Regions from separate parts of the Mesorhizobium sp. EU05-FHT14A09 genome, predicted to be linked through region 1. Evidence: predicted binding sites of a transcription regulator. Region 1 holds the regulator's gene; the other holds the start of a gene.
The links. The regulator LexA, encoded in region 1, represses DNA repair genes until DNA is damaged. The targets are predictions, from matches to a motif close to TGTTCNNNNTGTGTTCNG.

Region 1 (15,358 bases):
ACCACCTGGTCGGCACTGTTGCCGAATCTCATTGCCGACCGGGCGCTGGTGACCGAACTCTACGACATCTATGTGCGGCCGCAGAACCTGGCCCGCCAGATTGAGGCCTTGTGGTCGGACGGTGGCATGCGTGCCTGGCAGCAGGACGGATTCGCCGAAGTGCGCCGCCGCATGGCGACCGACCTCCCGGCAGGCGAGATCGCAGCAGCTGTGGTCCTGGCGGAAATCGACAAGCGTCGCTGATCTGGTGGTGTCTTGATCCCGGCGGCCTAGCTTGCCGAGCCGGATGGAGCGGTAGCGGGCTCGGTGTTTTTCTTCCAGTCACCCGTGGTGTTCCACCAACGGTTCGGATTACGACTGTCGTCAAAGCCCTTTGACCGGCTGCTCAGGATCGCCTGGAGGCGGATCACAGGTTCCTGGTAACTGTGAGCCTGGAAGATTGCCTCGATCACACGCTCGGCCAGCAACTGGTCCTGAGGCATTTCAAAAAACACCTCGACGACACCGGGCCGCTTGCGCAGCTCCGTTTCCGGCCCGGCTGCTGCGCCCTGCAACGGGCGATACCGTTCCATGCCCTCGGCCGACTGATAGGAATTGCTGTCATATTTGCCCATGACGAGCGGGATGATCGCGGTGACCTCGGCCATGATGCGGTCGACGTCTTCGGGCGGCGCCTGAAACATCACAAGTAGGACGGGCTGCAGGCTGGCTGATCGGGTTTCGAAGGCGTTCAACATCTCGGCGAGCTCTCCATGAGCGAAGGAACAATCCGAGATTATCCGCTCTATCCTGACAGGCTTGAGTCAGGAGCGTTTGGAGCCTGTCCAACAAAAAACAGCCGGCACGGGCCGGCTGTTTTCACATCTGCTATGTCAGCACGACGTCACTTGTTCTTGCCGAGCACGGCGTCGACGCTCCAAGGACCGGGGCCTGCCGCGGCGATGTAGAGGAAGGCGAAGCAGAACAGCATCGCAGCCTCGCCGCCGTTGAGCGCCGGGAAGAAGTTTTCCGGTGCATGGGCAATGAAATAGGCAAAGGCCATCAGGCCGGAAAGGATGAATGCCACCGGGCGCGAGAACAGGCCGACGACGAGCAGCAGGCCGCCGATGATTTCCAGCACGGCAGCTGTCGTGGTGAGGCCGTTCAGCGGGTAAGGGAATGGAGCCGGCCAGCCGAGCAGTTTCATGGTGCCGTGCGTCAGGAAGGTGGCTGCGGTCGTGATGCGCAGGATGCTGAGCAGCTGCGGCGCCCAGGACTGCAGAAAACCAAATTGCATAGTATCCCTCAATATCTTGGTTGAATGGTTGCGGGTGATCTCAAATGCAGCGAGTGCTGCCAATTCCGCACCTAACGGGGATTCGTGGCATTAACCACCGGCGCCCGGTCACATGAGGGCTGTCTCAAATCAACTGTTGTTGACCGTGTCGTGAGGTCTGCGTCGTGCCGGCTGTGCATGGGGCTTGCCCGCAAGATCGCTCTTTTGCGTTCCCGACAAAAGCAAACCGCCCCTGATGCGATTGGCATCAGGGGCGGCGAAACTTCAAAAACGGAAACGCTCGAGGCGTGAACGGTCAGCGCTTGGCGATGGGCACATAGTCGCGCTCGGGCGCGCCGGTGTAGAGCTGGCGCGGACGGCCGATCTTCTGGTGCGGATCCTCGATCATCTCTTTCCACTGCGCGATCCAGCCGACGGTACGCGCAACAGCGAACAGCACAGTGAACATGGTGGTGGGGAAGCCCAGCGCCTTCAGCGTGATGCCGGAATAGAAGTCGATGTTCGGATAAAGCTTCTTTTCGATGAAATACTCATCGGTCAGCGCGATCTTCTCAAGCTCGATCGCCACGTCGAGCGTCGGATCGTCCTTGATGCCGAGCTCTCCCAGCACCTCATGCGTGGTCTTCTGCATGATCTTGGCGCGCGGATCATAGTTCTTGTAGACGCGATGGCCGAAGCCCATCAGGCGGAACGGATCGTTCTTGTCCTTGGCGCGGGCGATGTATTCCGGGATGCGGTCGACGCTGCCGATCTCGGAAAGCATGTTGAGCGCGGCCTCGTTGGCGCCGCCATGTGCCGGGCCCCACAGACAGGCGATGCCGGCGGCAATGCAGGCGAAGGGATTGGCGCCCGAGGAACCGGCGAGGCGCACGGTCGAGGTCGAGGCGTTCTGCTCATGGTCGGCATGCAGGATGAAGATGCGCTCCATGGCGCGCGCCAGAACAGGATTGACCTTGTACTCCTCGCAAGGCACCGCAAAGCACATATGCAGGAAGTTGGCGGCGAAGTTCAGCTCGTTCTTCGGGTAAACGAAGGGCTGGCCGATATGGTACTTGTAGGCCATGGCCGCGATGGTCGGCATCTTGGCGATCAGGCGTACCGAAGCGACCATGCGCTGGTATGGGTCGGAAATGTCGGTCGAGTCGTGATAGAAGGCCGACAGGGCGCCGACCACGCCGCACATCACCGCCATCGGGTGCGCGTCGCGACGGAAGCCGGTGAAGAACCGGGTCATCTGCTCGTGCACCATGGTGTGGCGCGTGACGCGGTAGTCGAAATCGTCCTTCTGCGCCTTGGTCGGCAGTTCGCCATACAGCAGGAGGTAGCAGACTTCCAGGAAGTCGCCATGCTCGGCGAGCTGGTCGATCGGGTAGCCGCGATGCAGCAGCACGCCGGCATCACCGTCGATATAGGTGATCGCCGACTCACAGCTCGCCGTCGACGTGAAGCCGGGATCGTAGGTGAAAGCGCCGGTGGTCGAATAAAGTGCACCGATGTCGATCACGTCCGGGCCGACCGAACCGCTTCGGACCTTGAACTCGTGCGTCTTTCCACCGAGTTCCAGTTTTGCCGTCTGTCCGGTCATCGCAAACTCCTTCTTGTTCCCTTGTCTGCAGGCCAAGACGTTCCGTTACGCGGAACGCCACAAGCCCTTGAAATGCACGAGATTACAGCCGCCGGAATAATTAGGGCTGATTGATCCGGCGGCAATGTTGCACCGCAAAAGAAACCTTTCAATGCTAAAGTTCTTGGACCAGAACTCCTAATCGATTTGATCGGCGATGCGAGCAAGACTTTCGTCCCGGCCAAGCACTACCAGCACGTCGAAGACGCCCGGCGACGTGCTGCGGCCGGTGAGGGCGGCGCGCAACGGTTGCGCCACTTTGCCGAGTTTGACGCCAGCTGTCTCGGCATAAGCGCGGACGGCGGCTTCGGTCGTGGCGACGGTCCATTCGTCGAGTGCCTGGAAATGGCCGAGCACTGCCTTGAGGACCGCTTTAGCGTCAGCATCGAGCAAGGAGGCTGCCTTTTCGTCGAGCTGGAGCGGGCGCTGCGCCGCGATGAAATAGAGGCTGTCGGCGAGCTCGACCAACGTCTTGGCGCGTTCCTTCAGGCCAGGCATCGCCTGCAGCACCTGGGCCTTCTTCTGCTCGTCCAGCTGGGCGGCCAGCGCCTCGCCATTCGGCAGATGGGGCAGCGTGTCGAAAAACACCTTGGTCAGTGCCGCATCCTCCATGCCGCGCATGTGCACGCCGTTCAGCGCCTCGAGCTTGGCGAAGTCGAAACGAGCGGCACCTTTGTTTACGTCGCCGATGTCGAACCACGACACCATCTGCGCGATCGACATGACCTCGTCGTCGCCATGGCTCCAGCCGAGACGCGCGAGATAGTTGAGCAGCGCCTCGGGCAGGTAGCCCATGGCGCGATAGGCTTCGACCCCGAGCGCGCCATGGCGCTTGGACAGCTTGGCCCCATCGGCGCCGTGGATCAGCGGGATATGTGCCATCTTCGGCACATCCCAGCCCATGGCGCGGTAGATCGCGGTCTGACGCGCAGCGTTGGTCAGATGGTCGTCGCCGCGAATGATGTGGGTGACGCCCATGTCATGGTCGTCGACCACGACTGCGTGCATATAGGTCGGTATGCCGTCCGAACGCAGGATGATGAAGTCGTCGAGATCCTTGTTTGGAAAGCGCACCTCACCCTGCACGAGATCGTCGACGACGGTCTCACCCTCGCGTGGCACCTTGATGCGGATAGCGCCGGCAACACCCTTCGGCGCCTCGGAAGCGTCGCGGTCGCGCCAATGGCCATTGTAGCGCGGCGGCAATCCCTGCGCGCGGGCGCCTTCCCGCATGGCGTCGAGCTCGGCAGGTGTCTCGTAGGCATAATAAGCCTTGCCCAACCGCACCAGTTCCTCGGCGACCTCGCGATGGCGTGCGGCACGCTGGAACTGTGAGACAGCCTCGCCGTCCCAGGTCAGGCCCAGCCAGGTCAGCCCCTCCAGTATGGCGGCAGTGGCGGCCTCGGTTGAGCGCTCGCGATCGGTGTCTTCAATGCGCAGCAGCATCTTGCCATTGGTGTGCTTGGCATACAGCCAATTGAACAGCGCAGTGCGTGCGCCGCCGATGTGCAGATAACCGGTGGGTGAGGGAGCGAAACGGGTGACGACCTGATCGGACATGAAACTCTCGGGGAGAAGCGCAGATGCGCGGACTTTCGTTGTTTGGGCGTTCATGTAGCATAGGAGGTCAGGGGCGCAAGGGGCAGGCCCGATGGCTGGACCGGGGAGGGTTGGGCGAGGGGACGCTGATGCCGAACAAGGCATCAACGAGCGTCTTCTGTTCGCGTCTTCTGCGGCTGACGCCGATGGCGCCACTGCTGTGACGGCGGACGCGCCGGCGATCGAAATGCCGTCAGCGCTCGACGATCTGATCGCGGAACGGCGAAGATTGCGTTCCGAAGCCACAGCCGTTCCCGCTGACGATCCGTCATGGCCGATGGTCCGCTGGCCAGGCTTGCGAAAGCTGATCGGTCGAGATCCGCGCGCTCTGTTGGCCGGCGCGGTTGCGTTGGAGTTCGATCGTGGCGTTGCCTTCCTGTTCGTGCCGGTTTTTCTGGCAACTGGGGCGACGGTCTACTTTTGGCTCGATGCAGAACCGGCCTTCCCGCAACTGATCGCCAGCAGCCTGGTTCTGGCGGTCATCACATTGCTCTCGCGCTCCCGCCCTGGTGTGCACCTTGCGGCGATGGCGATACTGCTCCTCGTGCTCGGCATCCTTGCGGGCAAGGTCGAGACATGGCGCATGCCTGGCGATACGCTGGGAGCACAGGTGTCGACCAGTGTGACCGGCAGGGTCATCTCCGTCGAGCCAACGGCAACCGGGCGGACGCGGTTGACGCTGGACGTCATACGCACCGAGCGGCCCAAGCTGCGCTATCAGCCCCAACGCGTACGGCTGTCAGCGCTGGCAATGCCAGCCGATATCCGTGCCGGATCGATCGTGTCCGGCTACGCTCGACTGATGCCGCCCGCCGGCCCGGTGCGACCTGGCGGCTATGATTTTTCCTTCGAAAGCTATTTCGACGGGATCGGCGCGACCGGCTTCTTCATGGGCAAGCCCAGGCTTGTCTCTCCGGGAGAGGAAACGGCACCGCTCGCCACTCGGCTGTCTGTCGCCGTCGAGACCGCACGCGAGACGATTGCAGATCGCATTCGTGCTTCGATCGGCGGGCCGGAAGGAGAGATCGCCGCAGCGCTGATCGTCGGCGTGCGCGCCGGTATTCCAGATTCTGTCAATGAAGCGATGCGACGGACGGGCATCTATCACATCATCTCGATATCCGGCCTGCATATGGCGTTGGTGGCAGGCACCATAATGCTGCTGTTGCGCGGGGCGTTCGCGCTGTTTCCCGATTTCTCTGCGCGTCGGCCGGTCAAGAAGTATGCCGCTTTCGCTGCTCTCTGTTCGATCGCCGCCTATCTTGCGATCTCCGGCGTGGTGGTGGCGGCAGAACGCAGCTTCATCATGTTGTCGGTGATGCTGATCGCGGTGCTGTTCGATCGTGCGGCGTTGTCGATGCGCAATCTGGCAATCTCGGCGGTGATCGTCATCCTGACCGCGCCGCATGAGGTGGTTGGTCCGTCTTTCCAGATGTCGTTTGCAGCGACCGCTGCGCTGATCGGCGCCTACGCGGCCTGGGCTCAACGGCGTGAAGTGATGCCCGTAGCCGCACCGCCTGCGCGCTCTTTCGTTGGTTTTCTCGCGCATAAGTCTTTGATCGCAGTTGGCGCAATGGCCGCAACCTCGATCGTGGCCGGCCTTGCGACAACGCTGTTCGCGGTTTGGCATTTTCAGCGGGTGTCGCCGCTTAGCCTGTTTGCCAATCTGGCCGTCATGCCGGTGGTTTCGCTTGTCGTCATGCCGGCGGCCGTACTCAGCGCACTCGCGATGCCCTTTGGCGCCGATGGACCGTTCCTTTATGCGATGGGAAAGGGACTTACGGTCATGATGGCAATCGCCGACTGGATTTCCGCGCGCTCGCCTGTCGATGGTGTTGGTCTGGTTTCGACGCAATCGGTGCTTTTCGTCACCGCCGCGCTCGCCATCGGCGCGATGACGACGACATGGTTGCGGTTGCTGGCCTTACCTTTTGCGCTTGCCGGTCTGCTGACGATGGGCAATGTCGAAACACCCGATGTGCTGATCTCCGAGGACGCGCGCCTTGTGGCTCTGCCAATCGGCGGCGACGAGATAGCGGTCAGCAGGGCGCGACCCAATCCGTTTACGTTCGACAACTGGCGCAGGGCGCTCAATCTGGAGACAACAATCTTACCCGAAGATGTTTCGGGTGACGTCGATCTGACTGTTGAAAATGCGCTCGATATGCCCCTCGGAACGCCATTCCTGTGCGCTCGGCGGCTGTGCTTTGCCCGTCACCTGTCAGGTGCCGTCGTGGTGACGGCCGCCAGCACCGAGTCTGCCAAATCGGCCTGCGCGGTTGCGTCGCTTATTGTCATCGACGATGCAACCGCCCCCGACCCCTGCAACGATCCCGCAGTCGTGGTTGTCACCAAGCAGGATCTCGCCCGCGTCGGCAGTGCCGCAGTATGGTTTAACGCCTCTGCAGATAAGCCGGCTAATATCTCGTTCGCGCTCGATACCAAGGATCGACCCTGGCACATGCAACGAGGCTTTACGCGCGAGGCGAGGGGATTACCGCCGCGGCCGGAAAAGGCGTACAAGTCCAAAGGCAGGCCGGACAAGATACCTTCCCGGACTGCCGTCAACGCTGATGTCGTTCATAAAAACGATAAATAGCCGGCTAATTGACTAAGGTCCGCGCTTCAATACCGACGGATCAACCCGACCAACTTGCCTTGTACCTTGACCCGGTCTGGGCCGAAAATGCGGGTCTCGTAGGCGGGATTGGCAGCCTCCAGCGCGATCGAGGCACCCTTGCGACGAAAACGCTTGAGCGTCGCTTCTTCCTCGTCGACGAGAGCCACGACGATTTCGCCCGGATTGGCCGAATTGGCATTGCGGATGATGACCGTATCGCCATCGAAGATACCGGCTTCGATCATGGAGTCACCTTTGACTTCCAGGGCATAGTGCTCGCCGCCCGAAATCATGTCCGGCGGCACGGAAATCGAATGCGTTCGATGTTGGATGGCGTCGATCGGCACACCAGCCGCGATGCGTCCCATGACCGGGATGGAAACGGCGGCGGTAGCGTCGTCGTCATTGCTGGGAGCCTGCAGGCGCTGCGGCTCCTTGGGTACCGTGCGACCCAGGCTGCCCTGGATGACGGCCGGTGAAAACTTCTTGGCCGCATTGAGGCCAGGAGCGATCGAGTCGGGGAGGCGCAGCACCTCGAGTGCACGGGCCCGGTTTGGCAGGCGGCGAATGAAGCCGCGCTCCTCCAGAGCGGTGATCAGCCTGTGGATGCCCGACTTCGACGCCAGATCGAGCGCTTCTTTCATCTCGTCGAAGGACGGTGGAATCCCGCTTTCCTTCAGCCGCTCATGGATGAAGAGCAAAAGCTCGTGTTGCTTGCGTGTCAGCATCGCCACCCTCCGTGGAACGGAACCGGAATCAGAAAAACAAACCCGGAACAAACACTATCTGTTCCATTTGTGTTCCGCAACCATTTAAAGTTTAATGAATTTGTTGACCCTTTGTTCAGCGTAACGGCGGGGATGGCTGCTTCTTGTTCCGCGAGGTCGCGTCGTGGAATCCAGGAAGGCGCGCCGCTCGCACTTAATCAGCAAACAGATTTTCGACCATGTAGTCGACGAAGACACGGACCTTGGGCGAGAGGTGGCGACTTGTTGGCCACAGGATGCGGAAGGTTCCGGTTTCGCCAAGATAATCGGTCAGCAGCGATACAAGTTTGCCCTGGGCCAGTTCGGTCGATACCGCGAATGGCGGCAGGCAAGTGACGCCGAAAGATCGCTCGGCGAGGTAGATCAATGGCTCCAGCGTGCTCGCAACGGTGGTCACGGGAAGATCGAGTTTCACATCGCGCCCATCGCGCATGAGGGGCCAGGGTTCGAGCCGCCCGGAATTCGCATAGCGATGATGAAGGCAACGGTGTTTGAGGAGGTCTTCCGGCGTCTCGGGTGTGCCGTTTTCGGCGAGATATTTCGGCGCTGCCACGATCTTATGCCGGAAAGTGCCGAGCTTGCGGCTCATCAGGCGCGTGTCCCCGACATCTCCGGTGCGGATCACCGCATCAAAGCCCTCTTCGATGACGTCGACGAGCCGGTCGGTAAAATCGAGGTCGAGATTGATATCCGGATATCGTTCCATGAAGGCCGACATTGTCGGCATCAACAGCATGCCCGCGAGCGGGAGGGAAACACGAAGCTGCCCGCGCGGGGTCACCTGCGATCTCGAAAGCTGGACCTGCGCCTGTTCGTATTCCGATTGGATGCGCCGGCATGTCGCAAGGAAGAAGCTTCCCTCTTCAGTAAGGGCCATGCTCCGCGTGGAGCGGTGAAAGAGCCGGGCACCCATTTCGTTTTCAAGGCGCGCGACGGCTTTGCCGACAGCGGAAGCAGTGAGGCCGAGTCGCTGCGCTGCGCCGATAAAGCTTCCGGCTTCCGCGACCTGCACGAAGATGCCGAGTGTTCCAAGTCTGTCCAATTGCGGAATTTTCTTCGTTAGTTATGAGAATGCGAGAATATTTATCTGCCTGTTTGTCCTGAATATCCAGAGGACGCCGCGGCAAGACAGCCGCGATCGTCAGATGGAGACTTTCATGAGCAAACTCACCGCAGGCTTTTCGGCCTCACCGCAGCCGACGACCTTCGTGGTCAACGTTATCCATGCCCATCCGGGGAAGCAGGAAGAAGCTTTCGCCATCATCCAGGATGTCGTGCACTACGTCGCCGAACGCCAGAAGGGCTTTCTGTGGAGCACACTCGCCAGGAGCACCGACGGTGAAACCGTCGTCAATGTCGAAGCGATCCAGGGCGCCGGCAATGTCGAGGAGTTCTTCTCCGATCCCGTGTTCGCGGAAAAATTCCGCAAACTGGATGCCGTCTCGAAATGTGAATTCCATACCTATACGGTCGGCGATCTTGTCCTGCCAAAAAGGGCGTAGCCGATTGGTCACCGGCGACGTCACGTTTTGACGCGCAATGCGTCTGCCACGCCCATCAGGAAGTTGGCTGCTTTGACTTGGACCGGCGTAATGCAAACCAGCCGGCTATGAGCACGGCCAGCATCATGGCGACATTGTGGGCATATTTGGCGAATGGCTCCACCTGACCCGCCAGCGGAAAATAGGTGAATGCCAGCACGCCTCTGCTCACCAGAAAAGCCAGGGCAATGGCGGCGATATGGCGGGTATCCCAGCCTGGTCGCCGCGCTTGCTGCCAGATGAGTCCGCCGATGACAGCGGTAGCAACGACGTTGAAGAGGAAGCCATCCCAGCTTTCCCCGAAGATATCGCTCGCCAATACGAGGGCTGGCAGGAGGGTCAGCGCAAAGACGAAAAGCGGGGCGGGCGCCGCGATATCTCTCGCCAGGTCCAATTTCAGTCGGGAATTTCTTCCTACAACCCACGCGGCTGCAACACATGCGGCGGCCAGACCAGCGGATATGGTGAATTGTGCCGCCGAGGCACTGCGGGAATCTGGTTCCGAGGCGATAAGCACCGCGGTACCCGCATAAGCTATAGCGGCAATCGCTATGCCCACAGGCCCTAGCCAGGGCCTGTGGGCACGATCGGGTCGCCATGCTTCCGCAACCGCGATCGGTGCGCCGAAGCTGAAAATTACGTGGCCGATGATGAAATTGAATGCCTGATTTGCACTGACGGATAGTGCTGGGATAAAAGCCGCCTGCCGGGATTCTGCCCAGCCCTCGTATCCGACATAATCCTGACTGAAGAGAGACTGATCAATCAGGCATGCCTGGGCAATACCCAGCGCAAGCGTGAGCAAGAGCAGCGACGGCCAACCCCATCCGAGTCGACGGGCGACTTCACGCGCGAGCAATGCCGGGGCGCCGTAGAGTGCTGCAAAGAAAATCAATGCGAAGAGAACGGCGGCTATTTTCCCAGTGTTTTCGGCATAAGCTGCCAGCAGTTCCGAGCCAATCGCACACAGCCCCGCCAGACCCAGCACCTGAACGGCTCCGAGATAATCGCGGTGATCTTGTGCAGGGGGCGGCAAAGGCTGTTCTTTCGGAACCAAATTCCCCTCCCGCTCGCCATCCGCGAGCACTCGATCATCGAGCCCTGGTGAATGACGGTCAGGGCCTCTGCCGGCTATCCATCGGCCGAAGCCAAAACGTCGGATCAGCGCAGCATCAATACTTTGCAGATCGAATCGGCTTTGACGGCAGGCGCATGCGGCGGACGAATGATCAATCCGTTGGCTTCCGAGAGCGTTCGCAGCATCGAGGAATCCTGCACGCCGAACGGCGTCGCCGCCAGTGTGTCGCCATCCTGTTCGATTCGGGCACGGATGTAGTCCTGGCGGCGGTCATTTGCGGCCATGTCGGTCGTGAGCCGTGCTTCGCGGATATCCTGGCTGAAAGGCCTTCCGCCGAGCCGCGCGAGCAATGGCTTCAGGAAAAGCTGCGAACAGACGAGGCTGGCCACGGGATTCCCGGGCAATCCTATGCAGCGGACTGCGCCCATCCGCCCGAACATCAGCGGTTTTCCGGGGCGCATGGCGAGCTTCCAGAAGTCCAGCGTCATGCCTTCGCCGGTCAACACCTCGTGGACGAGATCATGGTCTCCAACAGAAGCACCACCCAGAGTGACGATCACGTTGGCGCCGGCATCGACAGCTTGCCGGACCGCGGCGGCGATCGCGTCCTTGTTGTCGGGGGCAATGCCGAGGTCCAGCGCATGCGCGCCGACGGATTGCGCGGCAGCCGCCACGCCATAGGCGTTTGACGAGATGATCTGGTCAGGTCCCGGCGCGCTGCCGGGCAGCAACAATTCGTCGCCGGTGGCGATGATGGCAACCAGTGGCCGACGCACCACGGCGAGCGCCGGATGATTGGCAGAAGCGGCAAGCGACAACGCTGCGGCGTCGAGAACGCGCCCTTTCTTGAGCAAAACATCGCCGGCATTGAAATCCAGGCCCTTACGGCGGACATTGCGTCCCTCGGACGAGGGCTCCTGAACTTCGATCATCCCGTTGCCGAGATCGCGCACGTTCTCCTGGATGACGATGGTGTCGGCGCCGGCGGGCAAGGGGGCGCCGGTGAAGACCCGCACGGTCTCGCCGGTGCTTACGGTGCCGTGAAACCCGCGGCCGGCCGGCGCGCTGCCTATGACCTTCAGCGTCGTTGGTGTCGTTGCGACATCGGCAGCCTTCGCCGCATAGCCATCCATCGCGGAGGCATCGAACGGCGGCTGCGTGCGCAGAGCCGCCAGCGGCGCCATCAGCACCCGGTCAAAAGCATCCGCGAGCGCAACGGTTTCCGCCCCGAGCGGCTCCGCATCGCCCAAAAGTCGTTGTAAAGCTTCCTCGACCGGAACCAGCGACATCAGGCGCCCGCCTTGTAGTCGCCTGACTTTCCACCGGTCTTCTCCACCAGCCTGATACCGGAAATGATCATGGCGCGGTCCACCGCCTTGGCCATGTCGTAGATGGTCAGGCAGGCGACCGAGGCCGCGGTCAGGGCTTCCATCTCGACGCCGGTCTTTCCAGTGACACGCGCGAGCGCCGTGACCTTCAGGCCGGGCAGGGCGTGTTCTGGCTCGATATCGACCGAGACCTTGGTCAGCAGCAAGGGATGGCAGAGCGGAATAAGTTCATGCGCCTTCTTCGCAGCCATGATCCCGGCGACGCGGGCAGTCCCCAGCACGTCGCCTTTCTTGGCATTTCCATCGAGGATCATGGCCAGTGTTGCAGCCTGCATCGAAACAAAACCTTCGGCCACCGCGGTGCGGATCGTTTCGGCTTTGTCGCCGACATCGACCATGTGCGCTTCGCCCTGCGCACCGAGATGGGTGAGGGCGTTTCCGCTCATGTCAGACGGCCTCTGCTCTGGCATCGAGCCCGAGCAACTCGCGGGTTGCGGCCGTCACGTCGACCTGCCGCATCAGGCTTTCCCCAACAAGGAAGGTGCCGATGCCGCTTGTTTCCATGCGGCGGCAGTCGTTATGGGTAAAAATGCCACTTTCGCTGACCAGCAGCCGATCGGCCGGCACAATCGTCGCCAGCCGCTCCGATGTCTCCAGACTGGTCTCGAACGTGCGCAGGTTGCGATTGTTGATGCCGAGAAGGCGCGACTTGAGCTTCAAGGCGCGCTGCGTCTCATCCTCGTCGTGGACTTCGACCAGTGCGTCCATGCCGAGCGAGAAGGCGGTGTCTTCAAGTTCCGCCGCCAATCGATCGTCGACACTCGCCATGATGATCAGGATGGCATCGGCGCCCCAGGCGCGCGCCTCATAGACCTGATAGGGATCGAACATGAAATCCTTACGCAGGGCCGGAAGAGCAACAGCGGCGCGGGCCGCGGTCAGAAATTCCGGCGCACCCTGGAAGGAGGGTGAATCGGTCAGAACCGAAAGGCACGCGGCACCGCCGGCCTGATACGCTTTCGCAAGGACGGGTGGATCGAAGTCGGCTCGGATCAATCCCTTGGATGGACTTGCCTTCTTGATCTCCGCGATCAGCGCAAACGCCCCGGCAGCACGCTTGGCCTCCAGTGCGGCCAGGAAGCCACGTGGACGGTCGGCATCGGCGGCGCGTGCCTTGAGCTCGGCCAGCGGCAGACGCGCCTTGGCAGCGGCGATCTCTTCGCGCTTGTAAGCCTCGATCTTGCGCAGGATATCGGCCATCGTTCGATCCTGACCTACTCGTTGGAAACCTTGACCAGTTTTTCCAACACCGCCTTGGCCTTGCCGGTGTCGATCGCGGCTGCGGCCTGTTTCACGCCGTCTTCCAGTGTCGCGGTCTTGCCGGCGACCACAAGGCCTGCGCCCGCGTTCATGAGCACGGTATCGCGATAGGCCCCCGGTGCTCCGGAAAGCAGCTTGCGCAAGGCTTCGGCATTGTAGCTGGCGTTGCCGCCGCGCAAATCCTTCTTGCTATGGCGTTTCAACCCGACCGCCTCCGGCGTCAACTTGAAAGTACGGATCGCGCCGCCGACCAGTTCGGCCACATCCGTCTCGCCAGTCGTGGTGATTTCGTCATAGCCATCGCCATGGGCGACCCAGGCATGATCGGCTCCCAGCGCCTTCAACGCTTCTGCGACCGGAACGACCCATTCCGGCGCAAAGACACCAACCATCTGGCGGCCAACGCCGGCCGGATTGGAAAGGGGGCCAAGCAGATTGAAGATCGTGCGGGTGCCAAGCTCGCCGCGCACCGGGCCGACATGTTTCATGGCCGGATGATGCGATGGCGCGAACATGAAGCCGACGCCAGCCTTGGCGATGCAATCCCCGATCGCTTCTGGCGTCAGGTCGATCTTGATGCCGAGCCCGGTCAGCACATCGGCCGAGCCGGTCTGCGAAGACAGGCCGCGATTGCCGTGTTTGGCCACGGGCACGCCTGCGCCCGCGATGACGAAGGCGGAGGCCGTGGAAATGTTGAGCGAATGCGAGCCGTCGCCGCCGGTGCCGACAATATCGACCGCACCTGCTGGTGCCTCGACACGCAGCATCTTGTCGCGCATGGTCGCCACCGCGCCGGAAATCTCGCTGACGGCTTCGCCGCGCACGCGCAGCGCCATCAGGAAACCGCCGATCTGGCCGGGCGTGGCATCACCCGACATGATGATGTCGAAGGCCTCGCGCGCTTCCTCGAAGGACAGTGTCTTGCCTGCTGCAACCTTGGCGATATGGGGTTTCAGCGCACTCATTGGATCTGCTGGGCCTGCTCGATCGCCACCTGGTCGACCTTGACGCTGAACTGCGACTGCAATTGCGCGACCAGTTCCTCGAGGAGATCGTCCGACATGCCGGATGCGAACGACTTCTTGACATCGTCAGGAACGGCCGAGGGATCGGCAGCAGCCGGTTCGAACACTTCCGCCACCTTGAACAGGATCTTGGCCGTGCCTGTGGGAGCCGAGACGATGCCCGAACCACCTTCGGCGATGGCGAAAGCAGCCGCTGTGCCCTCCTTGCCGAAATCTGCGTCATCGGCTTCACGCTTCAAGCCGCGCTTGGTCTGCTTTTCGAGCTTCAGCTCACCGGCGACGGTGTCGAGGGTGGCTCCTGCCTTGACGCGCTTTTCCAGTTCGTCGGCCTTGGCGGTAAGCCGCTTCTCTGCCTCAGCCTCGGTCCAGTCGGCGACCACTTTTTGACGCACTTCGTCCAGCGTGCGGTCACGGGCAGGGGTGATGCCGTTCAGCTCGTAGAAGACATAGCCATTGTCGGCGGTCGTCAGCCCTTCGTTCTCGATGCCCTGCTCGGCATCGAACACTGCGCGGATGAGCGATACCGATTCCGGCAGGCCTGCGAGGACTGTACCATCCGGGCGTTGGCCGGTACGATCGATGGCCTCGATCGGCACCACCTTCAGTTTCAGCTTGTCGGCGGATTCCTGCATGGTGGAACCACCGGCGCGTGCGTCTTCGTAGGAATCATGGGTGTCGAGCAGGATGCGGCTCGCTTCGTTGACGGCCAGTTCCTTGCGGATTTGATCCGACACTTCGGCAACCGGTTTCACCACTTCCGGCTTGATTTCGGTGACGCGAAGCAGCACCGGGCCGAAGGCACCCTGAACGACGGGGCTGACCTCATTGGCCTTGAGCGCGAAGGCGGCTTCAGCGACGGCCTTGTCGGCGATCTTGTCCTTGGCCAGCGTACCAAGCAGCGTGTCGGCCTGCGTCTTTCCTTCCGCCGTCACCAGCTTGTCGAAGGTCGCGCCGCTCCGCAATGAATCGAATGCGGCGGTTGCCGCTTCAGGCGATTTGAAGACGAGCTGCTCGATGGTGCGTGTTTCAGGTGTCGTGTAACGGGCCTTGTTCTTCTCGTAGTCGTCCTTGATCTGTTGCTCGGTTACCGCGGACAGATCCATGATGTCCTCGGGCTCGAGGCGGACATAGGAAAACTTGCGGTATTCCGGGGCGGCGTATTTTTTCTTGTTGGCCTCGA
Region 2 (15,358 bases), 270 kb from region 1:
TTCACGCCTGTTCGAAGTGACGCTCAACTCCAAGGTCGATCCGATGTGCGACAAGATCGACATCGTGGTTTATGCCGAGTTCGAGGACGCCGCCGCACTCGCCGCCTACAAGGCGCATCCGATCTATTCGGAAACGACCAACAAAGTCCGTCCGATGCGCGAGTTGCGATTCTCAGCGGATGTCGTGGCGGGCGGCTAAACGATCCGTGTCCTCCGGCTGCAAGGCGGCATAAGCGCCTTTTGGGAAATCAGGATCTTTGCGACAAAGATCTCCCGGCATTTGCTACTGGCGTGCACCCTCTGCTTCCATTCCAGTATGACCAGTCCGTCGAAACGACATTGGTCGTCGTCCATTGCCCCTGAAAAGTGCAAAGGCTGGGATCGAATTCCATCTTCAGGAGGCCTGTGCCGTAGCGATCGTGCCACTGACAGATGAGGACCCGCAGTTCTATCTTGCAGGCATCCAGTGAACCCGAAGTCGTTTGACCGGTTTGTTCGACAAAGCTGTATTCACCGCTCAAGACCAGATCGCGTCCTATCTTTAAAGTGGTGATACTGGGCAAATCCCCGTCGCCGCTCCAAAGTGACCCGCGATAGGTGCCCACAAATGCTGCCGGCTCAACTGTCGAAGCGTCGATGAGCAGCAATCCCGTGAAAGTGAAGACCAGAAAATTCATGAATGGTCCTCCTGCTCACGCGATTTCCAAGCACCGATTGTCTGAGAGTGACCGCTATCCTGCGAGAAACCGTTCAAGCCCTAGCACTCTGTGCAGACGCTTTCTGTAGGCTCCGGTATGGCTGCTGATGAGCGAATAAAGTGGCTCCCCGGGCCGGATTCGAACCAGCGACCAACCGGTTAACAGCCGGTTGCTCTACCACTGAGCTACCGGGGAACAGCGCTCTTGTGCGAACGGGGGTGGCTATAGCGATCCTTTTCGGCTTTGCAAAGCGGGAATTCGATTTTTTTAAAAGGTTTTTCTGTGGCGCGTTCTCGCAATCGCAGCCCGACGCCATCATATCAGGCGCCAACGCCGGCAAACTGGCGTTTTGGGGCCAGCGAGAGGCACCAGGCATAGGAGCAAGGATGAACGGAGCGGTGCAAGGCATGAATGCCGACAGCGAGCCTCGCCAGCGAAAGCACAAGATTTCCGCCTTCGGGCGGGACTTCGCGTTGCCGCGGTCGCGCGCGCTGCGTATCGCCATTGGCGTGGCGTTCCTGTTCGGCGGCGTCCTGTGGTTCCTGCCTGTGCTCGGCCTGTGGATGCTGCCGGTCGGTTTCCTGGTGCTGTCTTATGAATTCGCGATGATTCGACGCCATCGCCGGCGCTTCGTGGTGTGGTGGGAGCGTCGTCGTCGCTCCTAATCGGCCCTTTGACCGCGAAAAGCCCATGTGCGCTCCGAATTTGCGCGGCTCCGTCCGACCGTCATTCACAATAGGTTAGGGAATTGTCTGCGGAATAAAGGTTGTGTCCTTGACTGCCCAAACGGCCCAACCTATTGAAGCGCCGTGGAACGCCGGGAGCGATGAGGCCTCGTGGCGGAGTGGTTACGCAGAGGACTGCAAATCCTTGCACCCCGGTTCGATTCCGGGCGAGGCCTCCAATCCCGACACCGGTACTGATGCCGGCGGGCGTTCCGTATGACCATAGGCGCATGAATTGCGCCGGAAGCGGGACGGTTGGAACATGAGCGCTGATTTTTCCGCACGCCGCGTGAAGATGGTCGATGGGCAGTTGCGCACCACCGATGTGACGAATGCGCCGGTGCTCGATGCTTTCCTCGCCGTTCCGCGCGAAGCTTTCCTGGCTGCCAGCCAAAGCGACCTTGCCTATATCGACGAGGACATCCGCCTCGCAGGTGTGGCTGGGGAGCCGCGCTACATGATGGAGCCTTCGCCACTGGGCAAGCTGCTGCAGCTTGCTGCAATCGGCGCTGACGACACCGTGCTCGATGTCGGATGCGGCACCGGTTATTCCGCGGCGATCCTGTCGCGGATCGCGAAATCCGTCATTGCGCTGGAAAGCGATTCGTCCCTGGCTGAAACCGCACGCTCGACGCTGTCGTCGCTCGGTTACGACAATGTCCTGGTGGTCGAAGGCGCGCTGCGTGACGGTCACGCCGCGAAGGCACCATACAATGTGATTCTCCTTGGCGGCAGCGTGGAAGAAGTGCCGCAGGCGCTGCTCGACCAGCTCGCCGAAGGTGGCCGCCTTGTTGCCGTTGAAGGCCATGGCAACGCAGGCGTCGCACGTCTGTTTTTCAAGACTACTGGAATCGCGGCAGGGCGGCGTGCATTTAATGCGGCAATAAAGCCACTACCGGGATTCGAACGTGTGCGTGTTTTCGAATTCTAAGATATTTGCTCTTGCGGCTCACGTCGCGGCATGATGGCTTGTGTTAACAGATCGTTGCCGTCGGTTCGGACTTTGGGGAGCACGGGCTCGCGGCAGGGAACACAAACACGCAATGACGGTTGCCCCAATCACGGCAGCCGTTCTTGCGTGGTTTCCAATGAAGAATGAGGATTTGCCGTGCATTCTGTAAACAAGAGTCTCCTCGCCATTCTGCTTGCTTCGGTGACCGCGCTCGCTCCTGGCGCGGCATCCGCCGAAACCATTCTCGGCGCATTGTCCAAGGCCTACCAGAACAACTCGACGCTGAACTCTTCACGCGCAGGGGTGCGGGTGACCGATGAAGGCGTGGCGATCGCCAAGTCCGGCTGGCGCCCGACCATCACCGGCTCGGCCAACATCGATTATTCCAGCACGCGCGGAAACAATGCCGGCCGCCTGACGACCGGCAATTTCGGCGTGCAGATCAACCAGACCCTGTTCGATGGCTTCCAGACCAAGAACAATGTGGCTGCTGCCGAAGCGCAGGTTCGCGCCTCGCGGGAAGGGCTGAACAACACGCAGAACGACACGCTGTTCAGCGCAGCCCAGGCTTACATGAATGTCATCCACGACCGTCAGGTCGCCAAGCTGACGGAACAGAACCTGAAGGCGCTGACCGAACAGGTGCGCGCCGCGCGGTCTCGCTTCGAGGTCGGCGAAGGCACCCGCACCGAAGTCGCGCAGGCAGAGGCCGGGCGTTCCAACGCACAGGCACAGGTGAGTGCGGCGCAGGCGCAGGCACTGTCGAGCGCCGCCACCTATCGCCAGATCGTCGGCGAAAAGCCAGGCAAGCTGAAGGCGCCGTCGCCGTTGGGCAAGCTGCTGCCGTCGAACCTGGAAAATGCCATCGCCGCCGCAGACAACGAAAACCCCGCCATCCTGGCCAATCAGCATCTGGTCGATGCGTCCGGCTTCAGCGTCAAGGCGGCTGAAGGTGCGTTGCTGCCGACCCTGAGCGCGAATGCCGGTATTTCCCGCAATTACCGGGATGCATCACCCGGCAGCATAGCGAGCCCCGACGGGTCGTCGACCTCGGCCAGCGTTGGCGCGACGTTGTCGGTGCCGATCTATTCCGGGGGCCGCACGTCCGCGCAGGTTCGCCAGAAGAAAGAACAGCTCGGTCAGGCCCGCATCGAAGTCGATGTGACGCGCGACCTGGTGCGCAAGAATGTTGCTGCTGCCTGGAATTCCTATACGGCTGCCCGCGAAAACGTCGATGCCAACCGGGCTTCGGTGGCGGCGGCGCAGCTGGCGCTGAATGGCGTTATCGAAGAGCGCAATGTCGGCCAGCAGACGACCCTGGACGTGTTGAACGCGCAGAACGTGGTCTTCAGCGCGCAGATCAATCTGGCCGGTTCGGAGCGTGACGTGGTGATTGCCAGCTACGGCATCCTGCAGGCGATGGGCCGCCTGTCTGTCGAGCGCCTCGGGCTGCAGGTGGCCAAGTACAATCCGGAAGAGCACTACAAGGCCGTCAAGGACAAGTGGATCGGCCTGCGCACGCCGGACGGCCGCTAGAGCGCTTTCGTTTTTCGGACTTGATGAATTTGGCAGCCCCGCTTTGCGGGGCTGCTTCGTTTCTGGAGCGTTTCCGTTTTTCCCGGAAACGCTCCACCTCCTTATTTTTCCGCAATTCCGGACGGAAAACCGCTGCGCACTTTTCCTGGAATTGCTCCAGGGTGCTCTAATCTGTTGAAACTGCACAAGTCCCCGGTTTGGGGATTCTCTGATCGCAATCGGTCGGTTACCCTTAGACTGTGATTCGAACCGGCCTTGGTGTCGGACGAAAATGCAACTGGTTTCCAGGGCGGCGAATGTGACAATGGCCACGGCAGCAAGCAGCGTGCAGCGCGAACCTTCGATGGAAGAGATCCTGGCCTCCATCCGCCGGATCATCGAAGACAGTGACACCGGCCGCAAGAGCGCGATCGAGACTGTCGATGCGCGCCAGGACGATGAACCGGTCGCGGCGGAAGCCACACCTGCCGAAAGTACAGCACCTGAGGTCGATGCGTTTCGCAGCGAATTGCGCACCGAAGTGCCGAGCAGGCCGATCAGCCTGGCTGACGTTCAAGCGCAGCTCGCTGTGGCTGAGCCACGCCCGGCAGCTTCCGTCATCACGCTCGCCGAAATCGGTGCGATGACAGCGCCGGAACAGTTCGTGCCGGCAGCGCCGCAACCGGTTGTCGAAAAGGAAGAAGCCGCCAGCCACGCGGGTTGGCCTCGCGAAGTCGAGATCGTCTCGGACAGACGCGCCGATGAGCTCCCGGGGCAGGTCGAGCCGGTTTTCTCGACTCAGCCGGGCAACGATCCGGTCCATGAGCCTTTGGAATTCACCGCGCCGGCGTTTGAAAGCGCGCCCCTGCGGCCTGCATTGATCTCGGAACATACCAGCCGCCAGGTTGCGGCTTCTTTCGAAGAATTGTCCGAAGCCTTCGCCGGTCGCGCCAAAAAGACCTTCGACGACATGGCCGCCGAGATGCTGCGCCCGATGCTGCAGGACTGGCTGGACAACAATCTGCCAACGCTGGTCGAACGCCTGGTGCGCGAAGAGATCGAGCGCGTTGCACGCGGCTCCTGATCCAAGCCGCGGATTTTCCGCGCCTTCCTGCTAAAAGAAGCAAACGCCGCCTCATGAGGCGGCGTTTGTCTTTTGGGTCTTAGACTCCGACGCGTTTCATCAGTGCCATGGCGCCGAAGGGAGCCCGGACTTTACCTTCGGTGATGAAGTAGGCGAACACGTCGCGCGGCGTGGCCTCTGCCTTGGTACCAGGGTCGGCGCGCTTCAGGTCGTCCGGTTCTCCGCCCGCGGCCCAGGTCTTGACGCGTTCGGCCCACCGATCGAGCGCCTTGGGCGTATAGCAGTCGGGATTGTCGTCGCTACCGGTCTGCAGCCGCGCATAGACGAAGTCGCCGGTCGCGTCGGCAATCGCCGGATATTTTGCATGGTCGGCATAAACAATCGCGACGTTGTGCTTGCGTGCGAGTGCGGCGAATTCGGGCACGATGAAAGAATCGTGACGGACCTCGACTGCGTGGCGCAGTGCGACGCCATCCTGCTTTTCGGGCAGAAGCGCCAGGAATGCACCGAAATCATCAGCGTCGAAACGCTTGGCCGGCGCAAATTGCCAAAGAATAGGCCCGAGCTTGTCGCCGAGTTCCGAGACGCCTGAGTCGAGGAAGCGCTGTACAGATTCGCCAGCTTCAGCCAGCACCCGACGATTGGTCGCAAAGCGGATCGCCTTCAACGAAAAGACAAAGTCGTCCGGCGCATCCTTCGCCCATTTGGCGAACGTCGGTGGCTTGAAGGTCGAGTAGTAGGTGCCGTTGACTTCGATGGTAGGGACCTGCCGCGAAGCGTAGCTGAGCTGCTTGGCCTTCGACAGCGTTTCCGGATAGAACGACGTATCCCAGGGCTCGAAGGTCCAGCCGCCCATACCGGACCGGATTGTTCCCGCTGCACTCATTCCATCCCTCCATGTACCGTTCGATGCCGTCGGTCAGTCAAACCACGGCGAAGCGCCGCAAGCCATCCGAAATCGGCAAAGCCGACGATCATCCTGCCAATTCCGTTCAGCACCAGGAGCATCAGCGCGTTTGGCAAAATCTCCTTGATCGCGCGGGTTGTGTTACAGGGCCGGCGCTCCAGCTCAAAGCTCCCCATCTCCTCCATTTGAGGTATGTACCTTGGATTAAGATGCGCTAACATTAAGGTAGACCGTTAATACCGTTCTCCCGGTTCTTTGGCTCGGGGGCGCGGCGCGGTGCCAACGGCCGCGTTGCCGCCAAATGCTAGGGGAGAGCAGGCGAAAGATTTCGTCTGCTTTTTTTTTGTTCTTGTTTCCGTGTCTGCTGCTGTCCTGCATCGGACAAACTCGCCAGGGCTATTCCTGGCCGGCCGCCATCCTGACGACCTTGTCCATGCCGCCGACAATCGCCTGGATCGCTTTTGCGCTGGCATCACCGAGTGCATGCCGGGTGGCGATCCACTCCGCCGTGTTGTAAGAGAGCCAGACCTTGCCGTCCTGATCTTCCCAGGCGAGCGCTTTTACCGGCAGGTCGATACCGGCAATCTGCCTGTCCAGCATCAGCGGCGTTCCGCCCTTCGGATTGCCGAAGATCAAAAGCTGTGTCGGGCGAAGTGTCATGCCGGCGTCAAGCGCGCCGGCTCCATGATCGATGCGGGCAAACACGTAGAGGCCCAGTCCTGTCACCGTCTCTACCAGGCGATCGACGGTTTCGGATACCCCGAACCGGCTTTCGACGGAGACGACGCCTTCGCTGTCGCTCACTCGGCCGCCTCTCGTTTGCCTTTCGGCCGGCGTTCGAGAAGTTCCTTCAGGAACTGGCCGGTGTAGCTGCGCGGTTCCGCGACGATATCTTCCGGCGTGCCCGAGGCGACGAGTTCGCCGCCGCCGTCGCCACCCTCAGGGCCGAGATCGAGCACCCAGTCGGCAGTCTTGATGACCTCGAGATTGTGTTCGATGACGATCACCGTGTTGCCCTGGTCGACCAGTTCATGCAGCACCTCCAGAAGCTTCGCGACGTCGTGGAAATGCAGCCCGGTGGTCGGCTCGTCGAGGATGTAGAGCGTCTTGCCAGTGGCCTTGCGGGACAGTTCCTTGGCAAGCTTGATGCGCTGCGCCTCACCACCCGACAGCGTGGTTGCCTGCTGGCCGATGTGGATATAGCCGAGGCCGACCTGATTGAGCGTGATCAGCTTGTCGCGCACCGCAGGCACCGCAGCGAAAAACTCGACGCCTTCCTCGACGGTCATGTCGAGCACGTCGGCGATCGACTTGCCTTTGAAGGTGACGTCCAGCGTTTCGCGGTTGTAGCGTTTGCCGTGGCAGACGTCGCAGGTGACATAGACGTCCGGCAGGAAGTGCATCTCGATCTTGATAACGCCATCGCCCTGGCATGCCTCGCAGCGACCGCCCTTGACGTTGAAGGAGAAGCGGCCTGGCTGGTAACCACGTGCCTTGGCTTCGGGCAGGCCGGCGAACCAGTCACGGATCGGCGTGAAGGCGCCGGTGTAGGTGGCGGGATTGGAACGCGGCGTACGGCCGATCGGGCTTTGGTCGATGTCGATGACCTTGTCGAGGAATTCCAGGCCCTCAATGCGGTCATGTTCGGCCGGGTGCTCGCGCGAACCCATGATGCGGCGGGACGCGGCCTTGAACAGCGTCTCGATCAGGAAGGTCGACTTGCCGCCACCGGAGACGCCAGTCACCGCGGTGAAGGTGCCGAGCGGGAATTCGGCGGTCACGTTCTTCAGATTGTTGCCGCGCGCGCCGACAACCTTGACGCGCTTGCCCTTCTTGCCTGGGCGCCGTTCGACAGGCGTCGCCACTTCAAGCTCGCCGGACAGATATTTGCCTGTGATCGAGGCCGGGTTGGCCATCACTTCGCGTGGCGTGCCCTGGGCAATGATGCGGCCGCCGTGAATGCCTGCCGCCGGGCCGATGTCGACGACATAGTCGGCGGTGAGGATGGCGTCTTCGTCGTGTTCGACGACGATCACCGTATTGCCGATATCACGCAGGTGTTTCAGCGTCTCCAGCAGGCGTGCATTGTCGCGCTGGTGCAGGCCGATCGACGGCTCGTCCAGCACATAAAGCACGCCGGTGAGACCGGAGCCGATCTGCGAGGCAAGACGGATACGCTGGCTTTCACCACCCGAAAGCGTGCCGGAATTGCGCGACAGCGTCAGGTAGTCGAGACCGACGTCGTTGAGGAAGCGCAGCCGCTCGCGGATTTCCTTCAGGATGCGGATAGCGATCTCGTTCTGCTTATCGTTGAGCTGCGCCGGCAGTTCATTGAACCAGAGATCGGCCTTGCGGATCGAGAGCTCGGTGACCTCGCCGATGTGCCTGCCGGCAATCTTCACCGCCAGCGCCTCCGGCTTCAGCCGATAGCCGGCGCAGGCGGGGCAGGGAGTGGCGGCCATGAAGCGCTCGATTTCCTCGCGCATCCAGGCCGATTCCGTCTCTTTCCAGCGCCGTTCGAGATTGGGGATCACGCCTTCGAAGGTCTTGGTGGTCTTGTAGGAGCGCAGGCCGTCATCATAGTTGAAGGTGACTTCACGCTCGCCGGTGCCGCGCAGGATAGCCTGCCTGGCGTCGTCCTTCAGATCCTTGAATTTGTCGCCGAGCTTGAAGTCGTAGGCCTTGCCCAGTGCTTCCAGCGTCTGCGAATAGTAGGGCGAGGTCGACTTTGCCCAAGGCGCCACCGCGCCATCGCGCAAGGTGATGTTGTCGTCCGGGACGACGAGGTTCTCGTCGATGGCACGCTGGCTGCCGAGGCCATCGCAGGTTGGGCAGGCGCCGAACGGATTGTTGAAGGAGAACAGCCGCGGCTCGATTTCCGGGATGGTGAAGCCGGAAACCGGACAGGCGAACTTTTCCGAGAAAAGAATGCGCTCGTGCGTCTCGTTCTTCGACTTGTAGGCAGATTCTTCCGCCGTCGCTGCCGCCGGCAGGGGCCGATCGGCGAATTCCGCAACCGCCAGCCCTTCAGCCAGCTTCAACGCGGTTTCCATGGAGTCGGCCAGGCGGGTGGCAAGGTCGGCACGCACGACGATACGGTCGACGATGACGTCGATATCGTGCTTGTATTTCTTGTCGAGCGCCGGAACGTCGGCGATCTCGTAGAAGGTGCCGTCGACCTTGACGCGCTGGAAGCCCTTCTTCTGGAGCTCCAGCAGTTCCTTCTTGTACTCGCCCTTGCGCCCACGCACCATCGGGGCGGTGATGTAGAGGCGCGTGCCTTCCTCCAGGGCCAGCACACGGTCGACCATCTGCGAAACCGTCTGGCTCTCAATTGGCAGGCCGGTGGCTGGCGAATAGGGAATGCCGACGCGTGCGAACAGCAGGCGCATGTAGTCGTAGATCTCGGTGACGGTACCGACCGTCGAGCGCGGATTGCGCGAGGTGGTCTTCTGCTCGATCGAGATGGCGGGCGACAGACCGTCGATCTGGTCGACGTCCGGCTTCTGCATCATCTCAAGGAACTGGCGGGCATAGGCCGAAAGACTTTCGACGTAGCGACGCTGCCCCTCGGCATAGATCGTGTCGAAGGCGAGGGACGATTTGCCCGAGCCGGACAGGCCGGTCATTACAACGAGGCTGTCTCGCGGCAGGTCCAGATCGACGTTCTTCAGATTGTGCTCGCGCGCGCCGCGAATGGAAATGTACTTATGGTCGGCCATGCCGCTCCGCCGCCTCAGCTAGCAATGTTTCGGATCGGCGACCCCAGCCGCCGTCCGTTCATATGGGTATTGTTGCCGCAAGATCGAGACTCTCGGGCGATCATGAGCGTTTAAGCGTCTTTCGCGCGGGCGAGCAAGCAAAAAAGAACAAAGGCCGAACGCGCTCCTGACAATGCGATGTCAGCAGAACGTGACGTTCCGGACCGTTCCGATCACAATTTTCGCAATCGGGCGACTGCCGGTTGACGCTGCGGAAGTGAAGGCGCAAGGTTAGCCGTCGCCTGAACCGATCGCCCCGTGGCGATCCTCGAGCCGGAAGGCGGTCTGCGAGGCGCCGCAGACCAGACGAGTGAGAGTTCGGCAGACAGCAAGAGCAACCAACAGAGGAGCGAGGCATGACCCCACCGGACAGTCCCTTCAGGCTCCAGCTGTCGTTGGAGCCACGGCGGGCATAGGTGTCAGGAAGGCTGCGCTTTCCGCGCAAACCGTGACCTGCCGATCCCCTACAATCAGAGACCACAAGTCGGGTCGTCGGCCGTGAGCCGCGAAGAACCCGAAATCCAAAGCCGGTAAAACGCTCCCGGCAAAATTGGGTAAAGCCCTAAAAAGCCCCGTCCGCATGCCAAGGCAGCGGCGGGGCTGTTCTTTTGTGGTGAGCCGCGTTTCAGCCTGCCGGCGGCAGATGCATCAGAACCCGCCGGCTATCGTCGTGGCGCGGGAAGATTGCCCGCCCCAACATCCACGATCACCGAACCGGAAATGCGCACATCCATATCGCCGACCTTGAACTGGCGGCCGGAGGCTGGATCATAGTCATCCGGCTCCGGTTGCGGGGCCGCCGGCTTGACAATGCTGTAGCCACCATTGACGCCGGGCAGCGGCTTTGCCGCCTGTTTGCCGGCGTCGCCGGCAAATCCAGACGATGTCGAAAGCAGGCCGGCTGCGAGCGCGGCGAGACACAACGGTGGCAGGCGACGAATGAGGACCATGGTGTTCAACATAGGTGTCTTCACCCGCCAGGGCCAGTGCCGTGGTGAAAGATGCGATGTGCGGTGACTTCTTACGCCGCCCGTTTGCGGGTGCCGTAAACATGGTCGACCACGCCCCATGTCCTGGCTTCCTCCGCATTCATGAAATGATCGCGATCGAGCGTGCTCTCGACTTCCTCGCGCGTGCGGCCGCAATGCTCGGCATAAAGATCGATCATCTGCCGCTTGGTCTTCAGTATGTCCTCGGCATGTCGCTGGATGTCCGAAGCCTGGCCCTGGAAGCCGCCGAGCGGCTGATGCAGCACGATCTTGCTGTTGGGAAGCGCGATGCGCCGGCCGGGGTCGCCAGCCATGAGCAGGAACGAGCCCATCGAGGCGGCAAAGCCCATGCACACGGTCGAGACCGGGCAGGAGATGTAGCGCATCGTGTCATAGATGGCGAAGCCGGAACTCACCACGCCGCCGGGTGAGTTGTTGTAGAGCGACACTTCCTTCTCGGGATTGTCCGCTTCGAGCGACAGCAGCTGCGCGCAGATGATCGCGGCCATGTTGTCCTCGATCTGGCCGTTGACGAAGATGATGCGTTCACGCAGCAGACGGGAGAAGATGTCGAAGGCGCGTTCGCCGCGGCTCGACTGTTCGATCACCATCGGCACAAGATTGGCGACACCGGACATTGTCTTGGTTCCTTCCTGTTTGCGCATGATCCCGAAAATCGGAATCGATTTTCGGAAAGGATCATGCGCCAAATCAAAGTGTTAGAGCGTCCTTTTGCGCGTCCGAATGGACGCGCGGCGCTAAGCGGCCATGCGCCATTGCGGCGCATTCGCCGCCGCGAGGGTTTTGGTGGGTTTTAGGGCATCGACGACGACGCTGCAGCGGGCACCTGAGATGCCGCAGACTGCCGTTGTCGCGGCGACGAAGCCGTCATGGACGACACGCAGATGCGTGCCGCCACCGGCGGCGCGTGTCAGTTCGAAGGTGACGACGCTGTCGAACCCTTCCGTAGCATTGGTTTTGTCGGCTTCGCGCCAGGAATAGCGCAGCAGGCGGCAAGGCTCGGCTTCCAGCACCGTGCAGTCGATGCGGCTTTGCGTGCCGAGCGAAAAGCGATGCCCGGTCTCGGCCTTGATGTCGCTGGGCATCAGCCAGGCCGCGACGATCTCCGGTTCGGTGAGCGCGCGCCATACTTTTTCGGGCGCTTCCGGCAGATCGCATTCAACAACGATGTCGTCGGGTGAGGTCATTGATCCATCTCCTTCAGCACGGTCTTCAGCCTTTCGATGCGGTCGGGCCAGAAGGCGCGGTAACGTTCGATCCAGGTAAGCAGCGGCGACAGCCCCTCTGGGGCGGCCCGGTAGAAGGCGTTGCGGCCGACGCGGCGTTCGCTCACCAGCCCGGCGCCGCGAAGGACAGCAAGATGCTGCGACACCGCCGGCTGCGACACCGGCGTGCCGGCGCGCAGCTCGGTGACGGTCATCTCCTCGTCGACCAACCGTTCGAACAGCGCGCGGCGGGTCGGGTCGGCCAGGGCCTTGAAGATCTCGGATTCGATCATGCCGAAAACATAAGTGGATACTTATTCGTTTGGCAAGGGCCTTTTCGCGCAAGGAATTGAATTGCGGCGCACAGGCTCCTTGGCAGGCGTTCCTTGACAAGGAGAGGTTGCAGGATTTAGAACAGAAATAGAACAAAAACCTTGTGGGAAAGGGCATGTCCATGGAGGCGGGCAGGCCCCCCAGCCTATATGGTGCGGCGAGAATTCTGGTTTCGGACGAGCGCGGAGAAGTGTGATGGCTGGTAGCGTCAACAAGGTCATTCTGGTGGGTAATCTGGGAGCGGATCCCGAAGTTCGCCGGCTGAACTCGGGTGAGCCGGTGGTGAACATCCGCGTCGCCACCTCAGAAAGCTGGCGCGACAAGAACTCGGGCGAGCGCAAGGAAAAGACCGAGTGGCACAACGTCGTCATCTTCAACGACCAGCTCGCCAAGGTTGCGGAGCAGTATCTGAAGAAGGGCATGAAGGTCTATGTCGAGGGGCAGTTGCAGACCCGCAAATGGCAAGACCAAGGCGGCCAGGAGCGGTACACGACCGAAGTCGTGCTGCAGAAGTTCCGCGGTGAGCTGCAGATGCTCGATGCGCGTGGCGGCCAGGGCGATGGCGGCCAGGTCGGCTATTCCGGCGGCAACCGCGACAGTTTCGGTCAATCCGGCCCGAGCGACTTCGGTGGCGGGCGCAGCTCCGGCGGCGGTGGCTTTGGTGGCGGAAACGGCAATCGCAGTGGCGGTGGCGGTGGCGGCGGTTCGCGCGAACTGGACGACGAAATTCCATTCTGATTGCTGGCGCCGGAACGCGCGGGGCCAGGGACCTGAATGGTCATCCCGGCAAGGAGCTAAGGCATGAGCGTAATGGCACGCGTGGTGGCGTTCGGCCTGCTGTTCCTTGCCATGCTGTCCTCTGCCGTTTCGGCGGCAGAGCGGCTCGACGACAAGGCGCGCATTGCCGTCGTCTCGGCGTTTCCGCCCGAATGGCTGGCGTTGCAGGCCGATCTTTCCGACCGCGCCGAACATGAAATCAACGGCGGCAAATTCATCACCGGCAAGCTTGCCGGCAAGGACGTCGTGCTGTTCCTGAGCGGCGTCAGCATGGTCAATGCGGCCATGACCACGCAAGTGGCGCTCGACCGTTTTGTCGTGACGTCCGTGGTCTTTTCGGGCATCGCCGGCGGCGTCGACCCAGCGCTCAGCATTGGCGATGTCGTCGTTGCCGATCAGTGGGGCGAATATCTGGAAGCGGTTTTCGCGCGCAAGGTCGGCGACGGTTACGAAATTCCGCCGTTCCTTCCGAAAGACCAGTTTGCCGGTTACGGCATGATCGTGCCGCGGTCGGTAACTGTCACCCGCAAGGGCGGCGAGGAAACAAAGTTCTGGTTCCCCTCCGACCCGGCCCTGCTGGAGGCCGCTCGAAAGGTCGCTGACAAGCTCGACCTGCAGGCTTGCGCTCCAGAGAACAAATGTCTCGCCAAGCCGCCCAAGATCATTGTCGGCGGCAATGGCGTTTCCGGCCAGGCTTTCGTCGACAATGCCGAGTTTCGTGACTATGTGCACAAGACCTTCGATGCCAAGGTGCTCGACATGGAAAGTGCGGCGGTCGCGCATGTGACCTACAGCAACGGCGTTCCGTTCCTGGCAGTGCGCAGCCTTTCCGATCTTGCCGGCGGCGGAGAGGGAGCCAACCAGATGGCGACCTTCATGGCACTGGCGTCGACAAATTCAGCCAGTGTCGTCAAGGCACTGCTGGCCGAGATGCCGTAAGGCGAACATCAGAATACAAGATGCCTGAAATGTAGGGATGCAGGGATGAAGGCGCGTATCAAATGGGTCGAGGGCCGCACATTCGTTGGTGAATCCGGCAGTGGCCACAAGCTGGTTCTCGGCACGACGCATGGCGATGACGGCAAGACACCAGGCCCTAGTCCGATGGAACTGCTGTTGATCGGCACCGGCGGCTGCTCGGCCATCGACGTCGTGCACATCCTGGAAAAGGGGCGTGAGCAGGTCGAGGATTGTGTCGTGGAGCTCGATTCCGATCGCGCGCCGACCGACCCGAAGGTGTTCACGCGGATCCACATGCATTTCATCGTCAAGGGCAAAGGCCTGTCGCACGACAAGGTCAAGCGCGCCGTTCAGCTGTCAGCTGAAAAATACTGCTCGGCCTCGATCATGATGAGCAAGACGGCGACGGTGACGCATGATTTTGAAGTGGTCGATACCGCTGCCGGATAGAAAGCGGCTGCGGTAATCCGATCCTCGATCGATCAGCTCGCTGCCAGCGCCTTGATGCCGTCGGCCACGAATTGAACGGCGAGCGCGGCCAGGATCACGCCCAGCAGCCTGGTCAGGATCGAGCGTCCGGTCTGTCCGAGGATGCCGTCGATGCGTTCCGCCAGCACGAACACCAGATAGGTGATAAGCAGGCAGGCGAGGATGATGCCGAGCAGCGCCAACTGCCCGCCAATGCCCTGGAACGAGCTCGACAGCAGGACGGTGGCCGAGATGGCGCCTGGGCCGGCGATCAGCGGGATCGCCAGCGGGAAGGCCGCGATGTTGTGGATGTGATCCTTGGTGATGGCGACATCCGCGCTTTTCTCCTTGCGGTCCTGCCGGCGTTCGAAAACCATCTCGAAGGCGATGAAGAACAGCAGGAAGCCGCCGGCCACTCGGAAGGCCGGCAAGGTGATGCCGAACACCGAAAGGATCGAGGCGCCAGCGACGGCAAACAGCGCGATGACCAGAAAGCCGATGATGGAGGCGCGAACCGACACCTGGCTGCGCTGTTCGCGATTCATGCCGCGCGTCACCGCGAGGAAAAGCGGCGCGAGTCCCGGCGGATCGATGGTCACGAGCAATGTCACGAAGGCGTTGAACAGGCTTTCGTAGCTCGGCATGCCGTTCCCCTCTCTCGGCGCAACCGTGTCATTGGTAGCGCGATATCAGGGCGTTGCCAACGCTTTGCGGACAGCGTTCGGGTTAGATGCCTGCACCGCAGTACGCCTCTATCCGATAGCCGTCCGGATCGATGGCGAAGGCCGCGAAATAGCTGTCGCCATAATCTGCGCGCAGGCCTGCCTTGCCATTGTCTCCGCCGCCATGGGCAAGTGCTGCGGTGTGGAAGTCACGCACGCTGTCGCGGCTTGGCGCGGCGAAGCAGAAATGAAGGCCGGACGCCATATCGGCCGGGACAGGCCGCTCGACCTCGAGAACCCA

Region 2: the regulator LexA is predicted to act here: its motif matches at 12,268-12,285, upstream of ssb (single-stranded DNA-binding protein).

What each region holds. Positions count from the first base shown of each region.
Region 1 is NZ_JBYTDF010000002.1:154,521-169,878, reverse strand. Features, by position in the region: gene lpxB (lipid-A-disaccharide synthase) at 1-243, shown strand, start outside; gene AC3WTO_RS08130 (YqfO family protein) at 270-683, opposite strand; gene AC3WTO_RS08125 (DoxX family protein) at 884-1,276, opposite strand; gene gltA (citrate synthase) at 1,572-2,861, opposite strand; gene gltX (glutamate--tRNA ligase) at 3,039-4,460, opposite strand; gene AC3WTO_RS08110 (ComEC/Rec2 family competence protein) at 4,552-7,098, shown strand; gene lexA (transcriptional repressor LexA) at 7,125-7,847, opposite strand; gene AC3WTO_RS08100 (LysR family transcriptional regulator) at 8,041-8,928, opposite strand; gene AC3WTO_RS08095 (antibiotic biosynthesis monooxygenase) at 9,044-9,388, shown strand; gene AC3WTO_RS08090 (hypothetical protein) at 9,444-10,484, opposite strand; gene AC3WTO_RS08085 (molybdopterin molybdotransferase MoeA) at 10,589-11,794, opposite strand; gene moaC (cyclic pyranopterin monophosphate synthase MoaC) at 11,794-12,279, opposite strand; gene trpC (indole-3-glycerol phosphate synthase TrpC) at 12,281-13,093, opposite strand; gene trpD (anthranilate phosphoribosyltransferase) at 13,108-14,118, opposite strand; gene AC3WTO_RS08065 (peptidyl-prolyl cis-trans isomerase) at 14,115-15,358, opposite strand, start outside.
Region 2 is NZ_JBYTDF010000002.1:421,740-437,097, reverse strand. Features, by position in the region: gene AC3WTO_RS09555 (Dabb family protein) at 1-199, shown strand, start outside; gene AC3WTO_RS09550 (hypothetical protein) at 249-677, opposite strand; tRNA gene AC3WTO_RS09545 (tRNA-Asn) at 819-893, opposite strand; gene AC3WTO_RS09540 (hypothetical protein) at 1,106-1,363, shown strand; tRNA gene AC3WTO_RS09535 (tRNA-Cys) at 1,529-1,602, shown strand; gene AC3WTO_RS09530 (protein-L-isoaspartate O-methyltransferase family protein) at 1,686-2,354, shown strand; gene AC3WTO_RS09525 (TolC family outer membrane protein) at 2,532-3,911, shown strand; gene AC3WTO_RS09520 (PopZ family protein) at 4,216-4,974, shown strand; gene AC3WTO_RS09515 (DUF72 domain-containing protein) at 5,054-5,860, opposite strand; gene AC3WTO_RS09510 (hypothetical protein) at 5,857-6,066, opposite strand; gene AC3WTO_RS09505 (DUF302 domain-containing protein) at 6,278-6,685, opposite strand; gene uvrA (excinuclease ABC subunit UvrA) at 6,682-9,603, opposite strand; gene AC3WTO_RS09495 (hypothetical protein) at 10,305-10,604, opposite strand; gene AC3WTO_RS09490 (ATP-dependent Clp protease proteolytic subunit) at 10,664-11,269, opposite strand; gene AC3WTO_RS09485 (SRPBCC family protein) at 11,390-11,839, opposite strand; gene AC3WTO_RS09480 (ArsR/SmtB family transcription factor) at 11,836-12,150, opposite strand; gene ssb (single-stranded DNA-binding protein) at 12,386-12,928, shown strand; gene AC3WTO_RS09470 (5'-methylthioadenosine/S-adenosylhomocysteine nucleosidase) at 12,992-13,906, shown strand; gene AC3WTO_RS09465 (OsmC family protein) at 13,952-14,377, shown strand; gene AC3WTO_RS09460 (MarC family protein) at 14,410-15,039, opposite strand; gene AC3WTO_RS09455 (VOC family protein) at 15,122-15,358, opposite strand, start outside.